3 linked regions of the Sediminicoccus sp. KRV36 genome follow. The main gene of each other region encodes a partner of the protein of the gene in region 2 in a complex. Links are inferred from orthologs where the notes say so. Each region holds a gene or a part of one and is shown on either strand. Other genes may lie near its edges. The genes, in order: LHU95_RS03175, ccmB and ccmE.

Region 1 (2,733 bases), 3.7 Mb from region 2 along the record:
AGGCGAGGAAGCCCAGCGAAATCAGCCCCATCACGCCCAGCACCCGCGCCTGCAGGGCCGAGGGCAAGCCGCCGCCAAAGCCGGCCACCGCCGCGCTGCACCCGGCCAGCACCATGACCCAGAGGATCATCGAGCCCTCGTGATTGCCCCAGGTGCCGGTGATCTTGAACAGCATCGGCTTGGCCGAATGGCTGTTGGCGACGACGTTCACCACCGTCGTGTCATTCATCGCATAGGACCAGATCAGCGCCGCGAAGCTGATGACGATGGCGACGAAGCCGGCCAGCGCCAAGGGTGCGGCGGCCCCCATCAGCCGCGAATCGCCCCGCTGCGCGCCCCAGAGCGGCAGGCCGGACTGCGCGATGGCGAGCATCGCCGCCAGGATCAGCGCGAAATGGCCAAGTTCGGGAATCATGAGCCGATATCCAGATTGATCATGAGCCGCTTCGCGGCGGGTTGGCCTGCGGGCGTGCCGGGTCCAGCGTGTTCCAGGTCGCCGGCGCGGGGGCGGCGCCCTGGGCCGGATTCCAATGGCCCGAGCGTTTCAGCGCATCGGCCACCTCGGGCGGCATATAGGTCTCGTCATGCCGGGCGAGGACTTCGCGGGCCCGGAAGGTGCCATCCGCGCCCATCATCCCCTGGGTCACCACGCCCTGCCCCTCGCGGAACAGATCGGGCAGGACGCCGGTGAAAATCACCGGCACCACATGCGCGCCATCGGTCACACGGAAATGGATCGCCGGGCGGCCCTGGTCTTCGCCCTGGCGCTGCACGCTGCCGGCCTCGACCAGCCCGCCCAGGCGGAAGGAGCGTCCCGGGGGCGGCGCTTCCCGCGCGATATCCGAAGGCGAGCGGAAGAAAACGAGATTGTCCTGGAACGCCGTCAGTGTCAGCGCCGTGGCGCTGCCAAGCCCGATGGCGCAAAGCAGGAGGATATAGAGCCGGCGCTTCTTCCGCGTCATTTCCGGAGTTCCAAGGGGTGGCGTTCCAATTGGGCGAGTTGCCGCCTGGCCGCACGATGCCGGCCCATCGCGGATATGGCGAGGATCGCGAAAACGCAAAGCACCGCGCCCCAGCTCAGCAGCACATGCAGCCAATGCGTGCTCACGCTTCCACACTCCGCAGGGCAGGCGCATCGGCGCGGCGGGCGGCGGCCATCTGCAGGGCGCGGACGCGGCGCTCCATCACGGCGGCGCGCGTCGCGGCCAAGGTCACCGCCATGAAGGCCAGCGTAAATCCCAGCGTGCACCACAGCAGCGGATAGAGGATGTCCACATGCATCCCCGGCGCATTGAGGCGCGTGACACTCGCCGGCTGGTGCAGCGTGTTCCACCAATCCACGCTGAACTTCACGATGGGCACGTTCACCACGCCCACCAGCGCCAGGATCGCGCCCATGCGCGCCCCGCGCTCCGGGTCGTCAAAGGCGCGCACCAGCGCCGCATGGCCGAGCCAGAGGAAAAACAGCACCAGAACCGAGGTCAGCCGCGCATCCCAGACCCACCAGGTGCCCCACATCGGCCGGCCCCAGAGGCTGCCCGTCAGCAGGCACAGCGCCGTGACCGCCGCGCCGATCGGCGAAAGCTCCCGCGCGGTGAGGTCCGCCAGCGGGTGCCGCCAGATCAGCGACATGATCGAGAGGATCGCAAGGCCGGTGTAGCCGCCCATCGCCAGCCAGGCCATCGGCACATGCACGAACATGATCCGCACCGTCTCGCCCTGCTGCCAATCCTTCGGCGCGAGCCAGAGCCCCCAGACCACGCCGATGCCCAGCACGACCAGGGCGGCGCCCGAAAGCCAGGGCAGCCAACGCTCCGTCAGCCGCAGGAAGCGGCCGGGATTGGCGAAACGATGCAGCGACCCTGAGGATCGCGGAGTGTGAGCGACGTTTTCCACAGCACCACCATAGGCAGATGCGCCAAAGGATTGAAGCGCCCCCGCCCCAGGCATCCGCCAGGGAAAAGATCGCCCAGCGGAATGATCTCCGCCCCATTGGCACGGCCACCGCACATATGCGAAGCCTTCAGCCAATCGCCACATCGCGCCGCAAAGAAACCCATGGCCAAGCCAAAGCCCGCCCAGCCCAGTTTCCTCGTGAAATCCGAGCCCGATGTCTTCGGCTGGGAACAGCAGGTGGCCAACGGGGTCGAGCCCTGGACCGGCGTGCGCAACGCCCAGGCCGCGAATTTCCTGAAGGCCATGCAGAAGGGCGACCGCGTCTTCTTCTACCACTCCAATATCGGCAAGGAGGTGGTCGGCATCGTCGAGGTGGCGCGCGTGGCCTATCCCGACCCCACGGATGAGACGGGGCGCTGGGTCTGCGTGGATGTGAAGACCGTCTCGAAACTGCCGCAGCCCGTCACGCTCGCCGCCATCAAGGCCGAGCCGCGGCTGGAGGGCATCGGCCTGATCCGCCAGTCCCGCCTCTCCGTCATGCCGATCAGCCCGGAGCACGCTGCCGTGATCCTGGAGATGGCCGGGGCATGAAGGACGCCGCCGATTGGCGCGTGCTCTGCCGCCTGGACGAGATCCCGGATGGCGAGGCGCGCGGCTTCCCCGCCCCGCCGGGCGGCTTCACCGGCCTCTTTGCCATCCGGCGTGGTGCCCGCGTGCTGGTCTATGTGAATTCCTGCCCGCATATCGGCCTGCCGCTGGAGCCCGTGCCGGACCGCTTCCTCGACCGCAAGCGGGAGATGATCGTCTGTGCCGCGCATGGCGCGCGGTTCCGGATCG
Region 2 (6,169 bases):
TGCCGGCCAGCGCGTAAGCCACGACCAGCGGCGGTGAGGCCAGGTAGTTGGCGCGCACATTGGCATGTACGCGGCCTTCGAAGTTGCGGTTGCCCGAGAGCACGCCGGCGACGACCAGCTTGTTCTGCTCGATGGCTTCCACCATCGGCTCCGGCAGCGGGCCGGAATTGCCGATGCAGGTGGTGCAGCCATAGCCCACGGTCTGGAAGCCCAGCGCGTCGAGGTCGGCGGTCAGGTTCGCGCCGTCCAGGTAGTCGGTGACGACCTGGCTGCCAGGGGCGAGCGAGGTCTTCACCCAGGGCTTCGGCCGCAGGCCCTTGGCGCGCGCCTTGCGGGCCACAAGCCCGGCCGCGACCAGCACATAGGGGTTGGAGGTGTTGGTGCAGGAGGTGATGGCCGCGATCACGACATCGCCATGGCCCAGATCGAAATTCGCCTCCTCCACCGGCACCCGCTTGTTGGCCTCATCGCCCGGAACGCCCATCGCACCCGAGGCGAGGTCCTTGGCGAAGGAGGTGCCGACGGAACCCAGCGCCACGCGGTCCTGCGGGCGCTTCGGGCCGGCCATGGAGGGTTCGACGCTCGCGAGGTCGAGTTCCAGCGTGTCGGAAAACACCGGATCGGGCGTGTTCTCGTCGCGGAACATGCCCTGCGCCTTGCAGTATTCGCGCACCAGCTTGATGCGATGCTCGTCCCGGCCGGAAAGCATCAGGTAGCTGAGGGTCATCTCATCCACCGGGAAGAAGCCGCAGGTGGCGCCATATTCGGGCGCCATGTTCGCGATGGTCGCGCGGTCGGCCAGCGGCATGTGCGCGAGGCCGGGACCAAAGAACTCGACGAACTTGCCGACAACGCCCTTCTTGCGGAGCATCTGCGTGACCGTCAGCACCATGTCGGTCGCGGTCACACCCTCGCGCAGCTTGCCGGAGAGCTTGAAGCCGATCACATCGGGGATGAGCATGGCGATGGGCTGGCCGAGCATGGCGGCCTCGGCCTCGATGCCGCCGACACCCCAGCCCAGCACGCCCAGGCCGTTGATCATCGTCGTGTGGCTGTCCGTGCCGTAGCAGCTGTCCGGATAGACGAAGGTCTCGCCGGCGATGGTGTTGGTCCAGACCACCTGGCCCAGATATTCCAGGTTCACCTGGTGGCAGATGCCGGTGCCGGGCGGCACCACGCGGAAATTGTCGAAGGCTTCCTGGCCCCAGCGCAGGAACTCATAGCGCTCGCCATTGCGCTCGAACTCGATATCCACGTTTTTCTGCAGCGAGGTGGCGGTGCCGGAGACATCCACCATCACCGAGTGGTCAATCACCAGATCCACCGGCACCAGCGGGTTCACCTTGCGCGGATCACCACCCAGGCTGAGCAGCGCATCGCGCATGGCGGCGAGGTCCACCACGGCGGGAACGCCGGTAAAATCCTGCAGCAGAATGCGCGCGGGCTTGAAGGGAACTTCCTTTTCGGAATGGCCTTCCTTCACCCATTCGGCGATGGCGTGGGCATCGGCCACGGTGTAGCTGCTGCCATTCTCGAAGCGCAGCACGTTCTCCAGCAGCACCTTGAGCGAGAAGGGCAGGCGCGACAGGTCGCCGATCTGCTTGGCCGCTTCCGGCAGGCTGAAATAATGATAGGTCTTGCCATCTACTGAAAGCTGACGCGCCGTCTTGAGGGTGTCGGTGCTGCTCATGATTTTCTTCCTCACTCTTGCGCCGCGCTTTTAAGCATGGCCCTGTTGAATGGTCCATGGAGGCCGCCCCTGCTGCAAGCGCGTGAATTGGCCTGTTGGCGGGCGGAACGTCTGGTTTTTGCCGGACTCTCCTTCGAGGTTTCCCCTGGCGAGGCGCTTTTGCTGACCGGCGCGAATGGCGCGGGCAAGTCCTCGCTGCTGCGGCTGCTGGCCGGTTTGATCCCCGCCGCCGAGGGTTCATTGCTCTGGGATGGCGTGGATGCCTGGGCGGACCTGCCCGCGCATGGGGCGAGGCTGCGCTATCTTGGCCATCAGGATGCGCTGAAGCCGGCGTTGACGGCGCGGGAAAACCTGGAATTCTTCGCCCGCCTCACCGGCGGGGACGTGGCGGCGGCGCTGGCCGCGCTGGATCTGGGTGGGCTGGCGGAACTGCCGGCACGGGTTCTTTCCTCCGGTCAGAAGCGGCGGCTGGCCCTGGCGCGCCTGGCTCTGGCGCCGGCGGGGCTGTGGTTGCTGGATGAGCCTTCGGTGGGGCTGGATGCGGCCTCGGTCGCGCGGCTCGGGCCTATTTTCGCGGCGCATCGGGCGGCGGGCGGCATGGTCCTGGCGGCGACGCATCTGCCCCTGCCGCTGCCCGATGCGCGGGAGCTGCGGTTGTGATCAAGGCGCCGCCCGCCACCCTGCGCACCCCGCGGCCGCCCTTTCGGCGCCGGGTGAGGGGCTGGATGGACCTGCCCGATTCAACCCCGCGGGCGAAGCCGCCCTCCGGCTTTCGGGCGGGTTGGCCATGATTCCGCTCCTCGTTCGGGAACTGCGCCTCGCCATTCGCCATCCGGCCGATACGCTGTCGGCCGTGATGTTCTTCGTGCTGGTTTCGGCGATGTTTCCCTTCGGCGTCGGGCCCTCGCCCGAATTGCTCGCGCGCCTCGCCCCCGGCGTCCTGCTGGCCGCGGCGCTGCTGGCGGCGCTGCTGCCGCTGGACCGCTTGTTCGGCGCCGAGGCGGAGGATGGTTCGCTCGACCAATTGCTGCTCTCCGGCCTGCATCCGGCCGGCATCGCGGCGGCCAAGGCGCTGGGGCACTGGGTCACCACCGGCATTCCGCTGGTGCTGGCCACACCGCTGGCCGCCGCCTTGCTCAACCTGCCGACCGATGCCTGGCCGGCGGCCATGCTGGCGCTGGGGCTCGCTTCGGCCATCCTGTCCGTCTTCGGGGCCGCCGGCGCGGCGCTGACGCTGGGGGCCAGGCGCGGCGGCGTGCTGCTGCCGTTGCTGGTACTGCCGCTTTCCATCCCGGCGGTGATTTTCGGCGCCGCGGCCATCGAGGCGGCGGCCAGCGGGCTGGAAGCGCGGCCTTATCTGCTGCTGCAAGCCGCGATGCTGGCCTTTGCGGCCCCCTTGGCGCCCCTGGCGGCGGGCGCGGCCCTGCGCGGCGACTGAAAAAGCGCCGGCGCGTTTAGCTGGCCGTTAATCTCCATCCCATAGAACGGGATCATTCTCACTCGGATGGAGCAATCCCATGCGTCGCATTCTCTCCCTGGCCGCCTTCGTCTGCCTGCTGGCGGGCCCCGCCTTCGGCGCGGCGGGCACGCTCTGCGGCGGCCGTGTCGAATTGCTGTCCGTCAGCCCGCAATGGAATGAGCAGGCGCCGGGCCGGGCCGCCATCGGCCTGCGCGTCACCGTGGCCAACCGCACGGGCGAGGCGATCCTGCTGCAACCCGTGCTGATGGCCGGGGGCCGGCCGCAGCAGGGGCCGCCCATGATGCTGGTGCGCCACGGCGAGACGGTCTTCGCCCTGCGCCTGCCCGCGGACCAGCAACCCGGCCTGCCGCCGGAGACGCTGATCCGCGCGCTGGGCGCTTCCTGCCGCTTGAGCTGAGGGGGTCCCGGCGGGACCAAAGGGGGGGGAACGTCCCGCCGGGTTGCCGCCGCGCTGGGGGGGTAGGCTGCGCGACGACCTGGTCAGGGAAGCCTGCCTCAGCGGCAGGCCACCCGGGTTCCTGCGGCCAGGTCCATCGGAACGGCGGGGCCGCCCGTGCCGCTGGGGTTGTTCAGGCTCGCCACGCCCAGCAGGATGGATTGGGACGTGCCCCACGGGCCGAGCCGCGTGAAGTGGGTGCCATTCTGCCGGCTCTGCACGCGATGGTCGTTGAAGGTCACGGCGAAGGTGACATTCTCGCCCACCGTGCTTTGCAGGATGAGGTAGTAGTTCACCGTGCTGCGCGTGCTGGTGGATTGGGTGGTGCTGTAGAAGCTCGCCGCCTGCAGCTTGCCATTGCAATAGGGGTTCCCCTGGGCCGCCGCTTCGCTCATCGGCAGCATCGCCATCGCGCTGGCTGCGGCCATGGCCATCATCAGGTGCTTTCTCATTGGTTTTCTCCTTGCTGATCCAGTTCGGTTGGCGGGATCGCTGTTCCGATGACGCAACACTATGCGCCGGCCGCCAGCCTGGCCAATATGTTCAGGCATCGCCACTCATCGGTGGTGCCTATCGCCCGGGCTGGCTTGCGAAGCGGCATTGTTCTATTTATGTTCTTACGCCATGGCCAAGGACCGCTCCCGCTTCATCTGCCAATCCTGCGGTGCTTCCCATGTGAAATGGCAGGGCCGCTGCGATGGCTGCGGCGAGTGGAACACCCTGGTCGAGGAGAGCACCGCGCCGCGCAGCCCGGGCCCCGCGGGCAAGGCGCCACCGGGGCGCGGCATCACCTTCGTGGGCCTGGCCGGCGAGACCGCGCCGCCGCCGCGCCACCTGACCGGGATCGCTGAGCTGGACCGCGTTCTGGGCGGCGGCTTCGTGCCGGCCTCGGCCGTGCTGGTGGGTGGGGATCCGGGCATCGGCAAATCCACCATCCTGTTGCAGGCGGCGGCGCGCATGGCGATGGCGGGCAAGCGCGTTCTCTACATCTCGGGCGAGGAAGCGGTGGCCCAGGTGCGCATGCGCGCGCGGCGCCTCGGCTTGGCGGATGCGCCCATGGCGCTGGCCGCCGCCTCGGCTTTGCGGGACATCCTGGCCAGTCTGGAAGCCGAGGATGAAGCCACCCTGGTCGTGATCGATTCCATCCAGACCATGTGGCTGGACGCGCTGGATTCGGCGCCGGGCACCGTCGCCCAGGTCCGCACCTGCGCGGCCGAGCTGATCCGCTGCGCCAAGGCGCGGGGCTTTGCCCTCGTGCTGGTGGGGCACGTCACCAAGGAGGGCACGCTGGCTGGCCCGCGCGTGCTGGAGCACATGGTGGACGCGACGCTCTATTTCGAAGGTGATCGCGGGCACCAGTTCCGCATCCTGCGCGCCACCAAGAACCGCTTCGGCGCGACGGACGAAATCGGCGTGTTTGAAATGACCGAGGGCGGGCTGGTGGAAGTCTCCAACCCCTCGGCGCTGTTCCTGGCCGAGCGGCGCGGCAATATCTCGGGCTCGGCGGTGTTTGCCGGGCTGGAGGGCACGCGGCCGGTGCTGGTCGAGGTGCAGGCGCTGCTTTCGCCCAGCAATGGCGGCAGCCCGCGGCGGCAGGTGGTGGGCTGGGAAGGCGGGCGGCTTTCCATGCTGCTGGCGGTGCTGGAGGCCCGTGCGGGGCTGAGCTTCGGGCAATCCGACGTCTATCTGAACATCGCGGGGGGCTTGCGCATCAATGAGCCCGCCGCCGACCTCGCCGTGGCGGCCGCACTCACTTCCGCCATCACCGACCGGCCGACCGACCCGGATGCGGTGTATTTCGGCGAGGTGGGCCTCTCGGGTGAAATCCGCCAGGTGTCCCAGGCCGAGCAACGCCTGCGTGAGGCCCAGAAGCTCGGCTTTTCCGCCGCCGTGCTGCCGCGCCGTGTGGCGCGCGGCAACAAGCCGCCAGCCGCCATCGAGGGGCTGCGGCTGACCGAAGTGGGGCATCTGGCCGATCTGGTGGCGCCCTTCGCGGCGGGGACGTTGAAGCGGACGCGGGATGAGCGCGGCTGAAAAGGTCAGATGGCGAGAGGGCCTTGCCCTCCCGCGTCGTCTCCGCCTCGCGGCCAACCACGCCAAGAAGGCCGGTATCTCGGCTCTTCGACGGTAAAATCCCCTGAATGAAGGTGCAGGAAACCGGTTTCCTGCCGGGGAGCTCGAGGGGCTGGCCCCTCGATCCCGTCGCGGTGATTTTGCAGCAGCCAGCGAGCCCCGCCCTATTTTTTATGAATTAGCATGAAGGTGGTGGCCGAACCAGGCAGGGCCCAGGCGCAAGGTGGGTCAGGTGACACGAATCGCTGCCCCCGCTACATGGCAGCGCAGCATGACCTGGGCGGATGGCATCCTTCTCCTCGTGATGGTGGCCTCCGCCATCCTGTCCTTCCTGCGCGGCTTCGTGCGGGAATTCCTGGGTATTGCCGCCTGGATCGGCGCCGCCATCGCGGGTTTTGCCCTGCGGGACCAGATCACCCCCCTGATGGAAGGCAGCATCGAGCCCGATTGGCTGGCTGACGGCATTGCGGTGGGTGGTGTCTTCCTGGTG
Region 3 (6,188 bases), 3.7 Mb from region 2 along the record:
GTGGCCGTGCCAATGGGGCGGAGATCATTCCGCTGGGCGATCTTTTCCCTGGCGGATGCCTGGGGCGGGGGCGCTTCAATCCTTTGGCGCATCTGCCTATGGTGGTGCTGTGGAAAACGTCGCTCACACTCCGCGATCCTCAGGGTCGCTGCATCGTTTCGCCAATCCCGGCCGCTTCCTGCGGCTGACGGAGCGTTGGCTGCCCTGGCTTTCGGGCGCCGCCCTGGTCGTGCTGGGCATCGGCGTGGTCTGGGGGCTCTGGCTCGCGCCGAAGGATTGGCAGCAGGGCGAGACGGTGCGGATCATGTTCGTGCATGTGCCGATGGCCTGGCTGGCGATGGGCGGCTACACCGGCCTTGCGATCCTCTCGATCATGTCGCTGATCTGGCGGCACCCGCTGGCGGACCTCACCGCGCGGGAGCTTTCGCCGATCGGCGCGGCGGTCACGGCGCTGTGCCTGCTGACGGGCAGCCTCTGGGGCCGGCCGATGTGGGGCACCTGGTGGGTCTGGGATGCGCGGCTGACCTCGGTTCTGGTGCTGTTTTTCCTCTGGCTCGGCCATGCGGCGCTGGTGCGCGCCTTTGACGACCCGGAGCGCGGGGCGCGCATGGGCGCGATCCTGGCGCTGGTGGGCGTGGTGAACGTGCCCATCGTGAAGTTCAGCGTGGATTGGTGGAACACGCTGCACCAGCCGGCGAGTGTCACGCGCCTCAATGCGCCGGGGATGCATGTGGACATCCTCTATCCGCTGCTGTGGTGCACGCTGGGATTTACGCTGGCCTTCATGGCGGTGACCTTGGCCGCGACGCGCGCCGCCGTGATGGAGCGCCGCGTCCGCGCCCTGCAGATGGCCGCCGCCCGCCGCGCCGATGCGCCTGCCCTGCGGAGTGTGGAAGCGTGAGCACGCATTGGCTGCATGTGCTGCTGAGCTGGGGCGCGGTGCTTTGCGTTTTCGCGATCCTCGCCATATCCGCGATGGGCCGGCATCGTGCGGCCAGGCGGCAACTCGCCCAATTGGAACGCCACCCCTTGGAACTCCGGAAATGACGCGGAAGAAGCGCCGGCTCTATATCCTCCTGCTTTGCGCCATCGGGCTTGGCAGCGCCACGGCGCTGACACTGACGGCGTTCCAGGACAATCTCGTTTTCTTCCGCTCGCCTTCGGATATCGCGCGGGAAGCGCCGCCCCCGGGACGCTCCTTCCGCCTGGGCGGGCTGGTCGAGGCCGGCAGCGTGCAGCGCCAGGGCGAAGACCAGGGCCGCCCGGCGATCCATTTCCGTGTGACCGATGGCGCGCATGTGGTGCCGGTGATTTTCACCGGCGTCCTGCCCGATCTGTTCCGCGAGGGGCAGGGCGTGGTGACCCAGGGGATGATGGGCGCGGATGGCACCTTCCGGGCCCGCGAAGTCCTCGCCCGGCATGACGAGACCTATATGCCGCCCGAGGTGGCCGATGCGCTGAAACGCTCGGGCCATTGGAATCCGGCCCAGGGCGCCGCCCCCGCGCCGGCGACCTGGAACACGCTGGACCCGGCACGCCCGCAGGCCAACCCGCCGCGAAGCGGCTCATGATCAATCTGGATATCGGCTCATGATTCCCGAACTTGGCCATTTCGCGCTGATCCTGGCGGCGATGCTCGCCATCGCGCAGTCCGGCCTGCCGCTCTGGGGCGCGCAGCGGGGCGATTCGCGGCTGATGGGGGCCGCCGCACCCTTGGCGCTGGCCGGCTTCGTCGCCATCGTCATCAGCTTCGCGGCGCTGATCTGGTCCTATGCGATGAATGACACGACGGTGGTGAACGTCGTCGCCAACAGCCATTCGGCCAAGCCGATGCTGTTCAAGATCACCGGCACCTGGGGCAATCACGAGGGCTCGATGATCCTCTGGGTCATGGTGCTGGCCGGGTGCAGCGCGGCGGTGGCCGGCTTTGGCGGCGGCTTGCCCTCGGCCCTGCAGGCGCGGGTGCTGGGCGTGATGGGGCTGATTTCGCTGGGCTTCCTCGCCTTCATCCTGTTCACCTCCAACCCCTTCGAGCGGATCTGGCCGCCGCCGCCGGATGGCCAGGGGCTGAACCCGCTGTTGCAGGATATCGGCCTCGCGATCCATCCGCCGCTGCTCTACCTCGGCTATGTGGGTTACGCGGTGACCTTCGCCTTCGCCGTGGCCGCGTTGATCGAGGGGCGCGTGGACGCCGCCTGGGGCCGCTGGGTGCGGCCCTGGTCGCTGGCCGCCTGGTCCTTCCTGACCATGGGCATCTCCATCGGCTCCTGGTGGGCCTATTATGAGCTCGGCTGGGGCGGCTACTGGTTCTGGGATCCAGTGGAGAACGCCTCGCTGCTGCCCTGGCTGGCCGGCACGGCGCTGCTGCATTCGGCCATCGTGGTCGAGAAGCGCGAGGCGCTGAAGATCTGGACCGTGCTGCTGGCGCTGCTGGCCTTCGCGCTCAGCCTGCTCGGCACCTTCCTGGTGCGTTCGGGCGTCCTGAATTCGGTGCATTCCTTCGCTTCCGACCCGGCGCGCGGCATTTTCATCCTGTGCCTGCTCGGCATCTACATCGCGGGTGCCTTCGCGCTCTTTGCCTGGCGCGCGCCCGCCATGGCGCCGGCCGGCGTCTTCGCGCCGATCTCGCGGGAGGGCGGGATCGTGCTGAACAACCTGCTGCTGTGCTCGATCACGGCGGTGGTGCTGGTGGGCACGCTGTATCCCTTGTTCCTGGACCTGCTGACCGGGCAGATGATTTCCGTGGGCCCGCCCTTCTTCAATTCAGCCACGGCGCCGCTGGCCCTGCCCCTGGTGATGGGCATGGCCGTCGGCCCCATGCTGGCCTGGAAACGCGCGAGCCTCTGGCCCGTGCTGCAACGCCTCTGGTGGGCCGCCTGCCTGGCACTTCTGGCCTTCATCCTGACGCTGGCCTTGGCTGGCTGGCATGTGTTGAGCGCCTTGGGCTTCGCCTGCGCCTTCTGGCTGATCGCCGGTGCCGCGACCGATATCGCGGACCGCGCGGGCATCGGCCGCACCAGCCTCGGCAATGCCTGGAATCGCGCGCGCAACCTGCCGCGCGCGGCCTGGGGGGCGGCCATCGCGCATGCGGGCATGGGCGTCACCATCCTCGGCATTTCGGGCATGGGGCTGGCGACGGAAAAGCTGGTGGCGGTGCCGCCGGGCGGCTCCACCCAGTTCGCCGGTTATGAATGGCGGCTGGAGGGCGTGCGGGACTTCATCGGCCCCAATTTCACCGCGCGGAAGGCCACCATCACCCTGCTGCGCGATGGCAGCGTGGTGGCTGTGATGGAGCCGAGCAAGCGCTTCTTCCCGACCGGCCGGATGACGACGACCGAGGCCGCGATCCGCACCCGCCCCTCCGGCGATCTCTACGCCGTGCTGGGTGAGGAGCGGCCCAATGAAGCCGGCGTGAGCGAGGCGGTTCTGCGCCTGCACAACAACCCGCTGGCGCCCTGGATCTGGCTTGGTGCGGGGATCATGGCGCTGGGGGCCGCACTCTCGCTGAGTGACCGCCGCATTCGCATCGCCGCCCCCGCGCGGCGGCGCAAAGAGGCCGAGGTTTCGGCGTGAGTGACGGCGTGACCGATCTGGCCAAGCCCGCGGCAAAGCCCTCGCGGCGCAAGCTGTTGGTCTATGCGCCGCTCGGCGTCGCGGCCGTGGCCGGCTTGGGTTTCTGGGCCATGCTGCGCGGCTTGCAGGATGGCAGTTTCAACCCGCGCGGCGTGCCCTCGGCGCTGCTGGGCAAGCCGCCGCCGGATTTCGCGCTGCCCGCGCTGGAAAGCTCGGGCCTGCCGGCCCTGGTTTCGGCTGATTTCCGTGGCATGCCCGGCCCCGTCGTCGTGAATTTCTGGGCGAGCTGGTGCGCGCCCTGCATCATCGAGCATCCGCAGCTCATGGCCCTGCACCGCCAGGGCATTGCCGTCTGGGGCGTGAACTACAAGGACCGCGTGCGCGAGGCGCAGGGCTTCCTGACGCGCCATGGCAACCCTTTCGCGCGGCTCGGCGTGGATGAGCCTGGCCGTGTCTCGATCGATTGGGGCGTCTATGGCGTGCCGGAGACCTATATCCTGGATCGCGGCGGCATCATCCGCTGGCGCTTCGCCGGCCCCATCACGCCCGAATTGATGGCGCAGGACATCCAGCCCCTGCTGGCCCGGCTGCGAGGCTGATCATGTTCCGCTGTGTCACAAGGTCCAGGAGGCAAGCCTCCTGGTGGGAGAGTTTGAGAGGGCTAGGCCCGCTCATGGTCTTCCTGTTGTTCGCGCTCTCCGCCCAGGCCCAGATCGGCGACACCAGCTATCGCCTGCGCGACCCCGAGCAGGAAACCCGCGCGCGCGAAATCGGCAAGGAGCTCCGCTGCCTCGTCTGCCAAAACCAATCCATCGAGGATAGCGATGCCTCCCTCGCGCGGGATTTGCGCCGCATCGTGCGTGAGCAGGTGGAGCGCGGCGCCAGCAACGAGCAGGTGATGCGCTTCGTGCATGAGCGCTACGGCGATTTCGTGCTGCTGCGCCCGCCCTTCCAATGGAGCACGCTGCTGCTCTGGGCGACGCCCGCCCTGGCGCTGCTGGGCGGGATCTTCGCCATCTGGCGCTCGCGCCGGCAGGCCAGTGCCAGCGGCATCGGCCCCACTGAATTGACCGAGGCCGAGCGCGAGCGCCTCGCCGCATTGCAAGGTGATCCCAGGGCGTGATGTGGTTGGCTTTGGCGCTGGTGGCAGCGCTTATTCTCTCACCGCTGGCTTATACGCTGCTGCGCCCCCCGGCCGCGCGAGGCCGAGGGGAGGCGGATGTGGCGCTGTTCCACGCCCAGCTCGCCGAGCTGGAAACCCAGCGCGCCGAGGGCCGGCTGGACGAGGCCGCCTTCAACGCCGCCACGGTGGAGGTGCAGCGCCGCCTGCTGGCCGCCCCCGCGCCCCAGCAACTCACCGCCCCCGCGCGGCCGTCGCTGCTGCTGCTGGCGGCCCTGGTGCTGGTGCCGGCCGCCGGCGTGCTGCTCTATGTCGAGCGCGGCTTCCCTGACATGCCATCCGCCACGCTCGCCGTTCGGCAGGAGGCGGATGCGCAGGATGAGGCGATGCTGGTGCAGCTCCGCGCGCGCCTCGCCACGGCCGATCCCAACACCCAGCTTGGCCGCCAGGGCTTCATCCTGCTCGGCAATGCCGAGCGCAATCGCGGCCGGTTGGCCGAGGCGGTCGCCGCCTGGGAGCGGGCGCTGGCGGGCGGCTTCGATGTCGGGCTGGCCGGTGACGTCGCGGAGATCGAGATCGAGCGCAATGAGCCGGCCAATGCGCTGCGCTGGATCAGCCGGGGGCTGGCCATGCAGCCGCAGGATGCGCGGCTGCGCTTCCTGGCCGGCCTGGCTGAGGCGCGGGCCGGGCGGAACGAGGTGGCGCGCGCCATCTGGACCCAGCTGCTGGCCGAGGCGCCGGCCGATGCGCCCTGGCGGAATATCGTGCAGGAAAGGCTCGGCGGGCTGAACTGAGGCGCGCGTTCATCCGCTCCGCTCAATCCTTCGCGCGGGCTCCGCGCAGCGCCAGCAGCGCGGCCACGCCGCACAGCCCGGCCATGGCGAGGAAGGCCCCGCCGCCCGCCACGGCATAAAGCCAGCCACTCGCCCAGATCAGCCCGCCCGTGCTGGCGCTGATGGCTGAGGCGAGCAGCGTCTGCGCGCGCCCGGACAGCCCGGCCGGCAGGCCCAGCAGGGCCCGCATCGCGGCCAGATGCATGGCGCCGAAGGTGAGCCCGTGCAGCAGCTGGATGCCCACCAGCGCCCAGGGATCAGACGTGATGGCCGTCACGCTCCAGCGCAGCACGCCGGCGCCCGCCGCCAGGAGAGCGAGGCCGCGCACGCCCAGGCGTTCCACCACCGGGCGGCCGAACAGGAACAGCAGGATCTCGGCCAGCACACCCAGCGCCCAGAGCAGGCCGATGAAGCCCGTGCTCAGCCCCGCCGCCTGCCAATGCAGCGTCGAGAAGGCGTAATAGACGGCGTGGCTGCCCTGGATCAGCGCCGCGATCGGCAGCACCCAGCGAAACACCGGCTCGGCCAGCGGCGCCCAGAGGCTGGAGGATTCCGGCTGGCCGGGTGGCGCCTCGGCGCGTGGTGCCGGCGCCGGCAGCCGCTGCGCCGCCCAGGCGGTCCAGAGCAGGCCGGCGGCCAGCATCCAGGCGGCCACGCCAGGC

What was found.
Region 1: the proteins of ccmB (region 2) and LHU95_RS03175 are in contact, whole or in part, in a solved structure (PDB 8CE8), measured with the Escherichia coli proteins. The link is inferred for Sediminicoccus sp. KRV36 from one-to-one orthologs.
Region 3: the proteins of ccmB (region 2) and ccmE are in contact, whole or in part, in a solved structure (PDB 8CE8), measured with the Escherichia coli proteins. The link is inferred for Sediminicoccus sp. KRV36 from one-to-one orthologs.

The regions. Positions count from the first base shown.
Region 1 is NZ_CP085081.1:662,838-665,570, reverse strand. It holds LHU95_RS03175 (heme ABC transporter permease), read right to left. Parts: upstream 1,897-2,733; coding sequence 1,105-1,896; downstream 1-1,104. Other genes in the region: LHU95_RS03165 (Rieske (2Fe-2S) protein), read left to right, coding at 2,484-2,733; LHU95_RS03170 (EVE domain-containing protein), read left to right, coding at 2,059-2,487; ccmE (cytochrome c maturation protein CcmE), read right to left, coding at 435-962; LHU95_RS03185 (heme lyase CcmF/NrfE family subunit), read right to left, coding at 1-415. UniProt on the Escherichia coli protein: Required for the export of heme to the periplasm for the biogenesis of c-type cytochromes.
Region 2 is NZ_CP085081.1:4,368,507-4,374,675, reverse strand. Bases 1,515-4,302 are described here. They hold ccmB (heme exporter protein CcmB), read left to right. Parts: upstream 1,515-2,477; coding sequence 2,478-3,128; downstream 3,129-4,302. Other genes in these bases: radA (DNA repair protein RadA), read left to right, coding at 4,231-4,302; LHU95_RS20845 (hypothetical protein), read right to left, coding at 3,666-4,058; LHU95_RS20850 (hypothetical protein), read left to right, coding at 3,208-3,567; ccmA (heme ABC exporter ATP-binding protein CcmA), read left to right, coding at 1,736-2,350; acnA (aconitate hydratase AcnA), read right to left, coding at 1,515-1,690. Outside these bases: more of acnA, read right to left, coding at 1-1,514; more of radA, read left to right, coding at 4,303-5,640; LHU95_RS20835 (CvpA family protein), read left to right, coding at 5,951-6,169. UniProt on the Escherichia coli protein: Required for the export of heme to the periplasm for the biogenesis of c-type cytochromes.
Region 3 is NZ_CP085081.1:663,566-669,753, forward strand. What follows is about bases 1-2,807. They hold ccmE (cytochrome c maturation protein CcmE), read left to right. Parts: upstream 1-1,043; coding sequence 1,044-1,571; downstream 1,572-2,807. Other genes in these bases: LHU95_RS03175 (heme ABC transporter permease), read left to right, coding at 110-901; LHU95_RS03185 (heme lyase CcmF/NrfE family subunit), read left to right, coding at 1,591-2,807. Also shown: more of LHU95_RS03185, read left to right, coding at 2,808-3,573; LHU95_RS03190 (DsbE family thiol:disulfide interchange protein), read left to right, coding at 3,570-4,172; LHU95_RS03195 (cytochrome c-type biogenesis protein), read left to right, coding at 4,247-4,696; c-type cytochrome biogenesis protein CcmI, read left to right, coding at 4,717-5,487; LHU95_RS03205 (MFS transporter), read right to left, coding at 5,510-6,188. UniProt on the Escherichia coli protein: Heme chaperone required for the biogenesis of c-type cytochromes. Transiently binds heme delivered by CcmC and transfers the heme to apo-cytochromes in a process facilitated by CcmF and CcmH.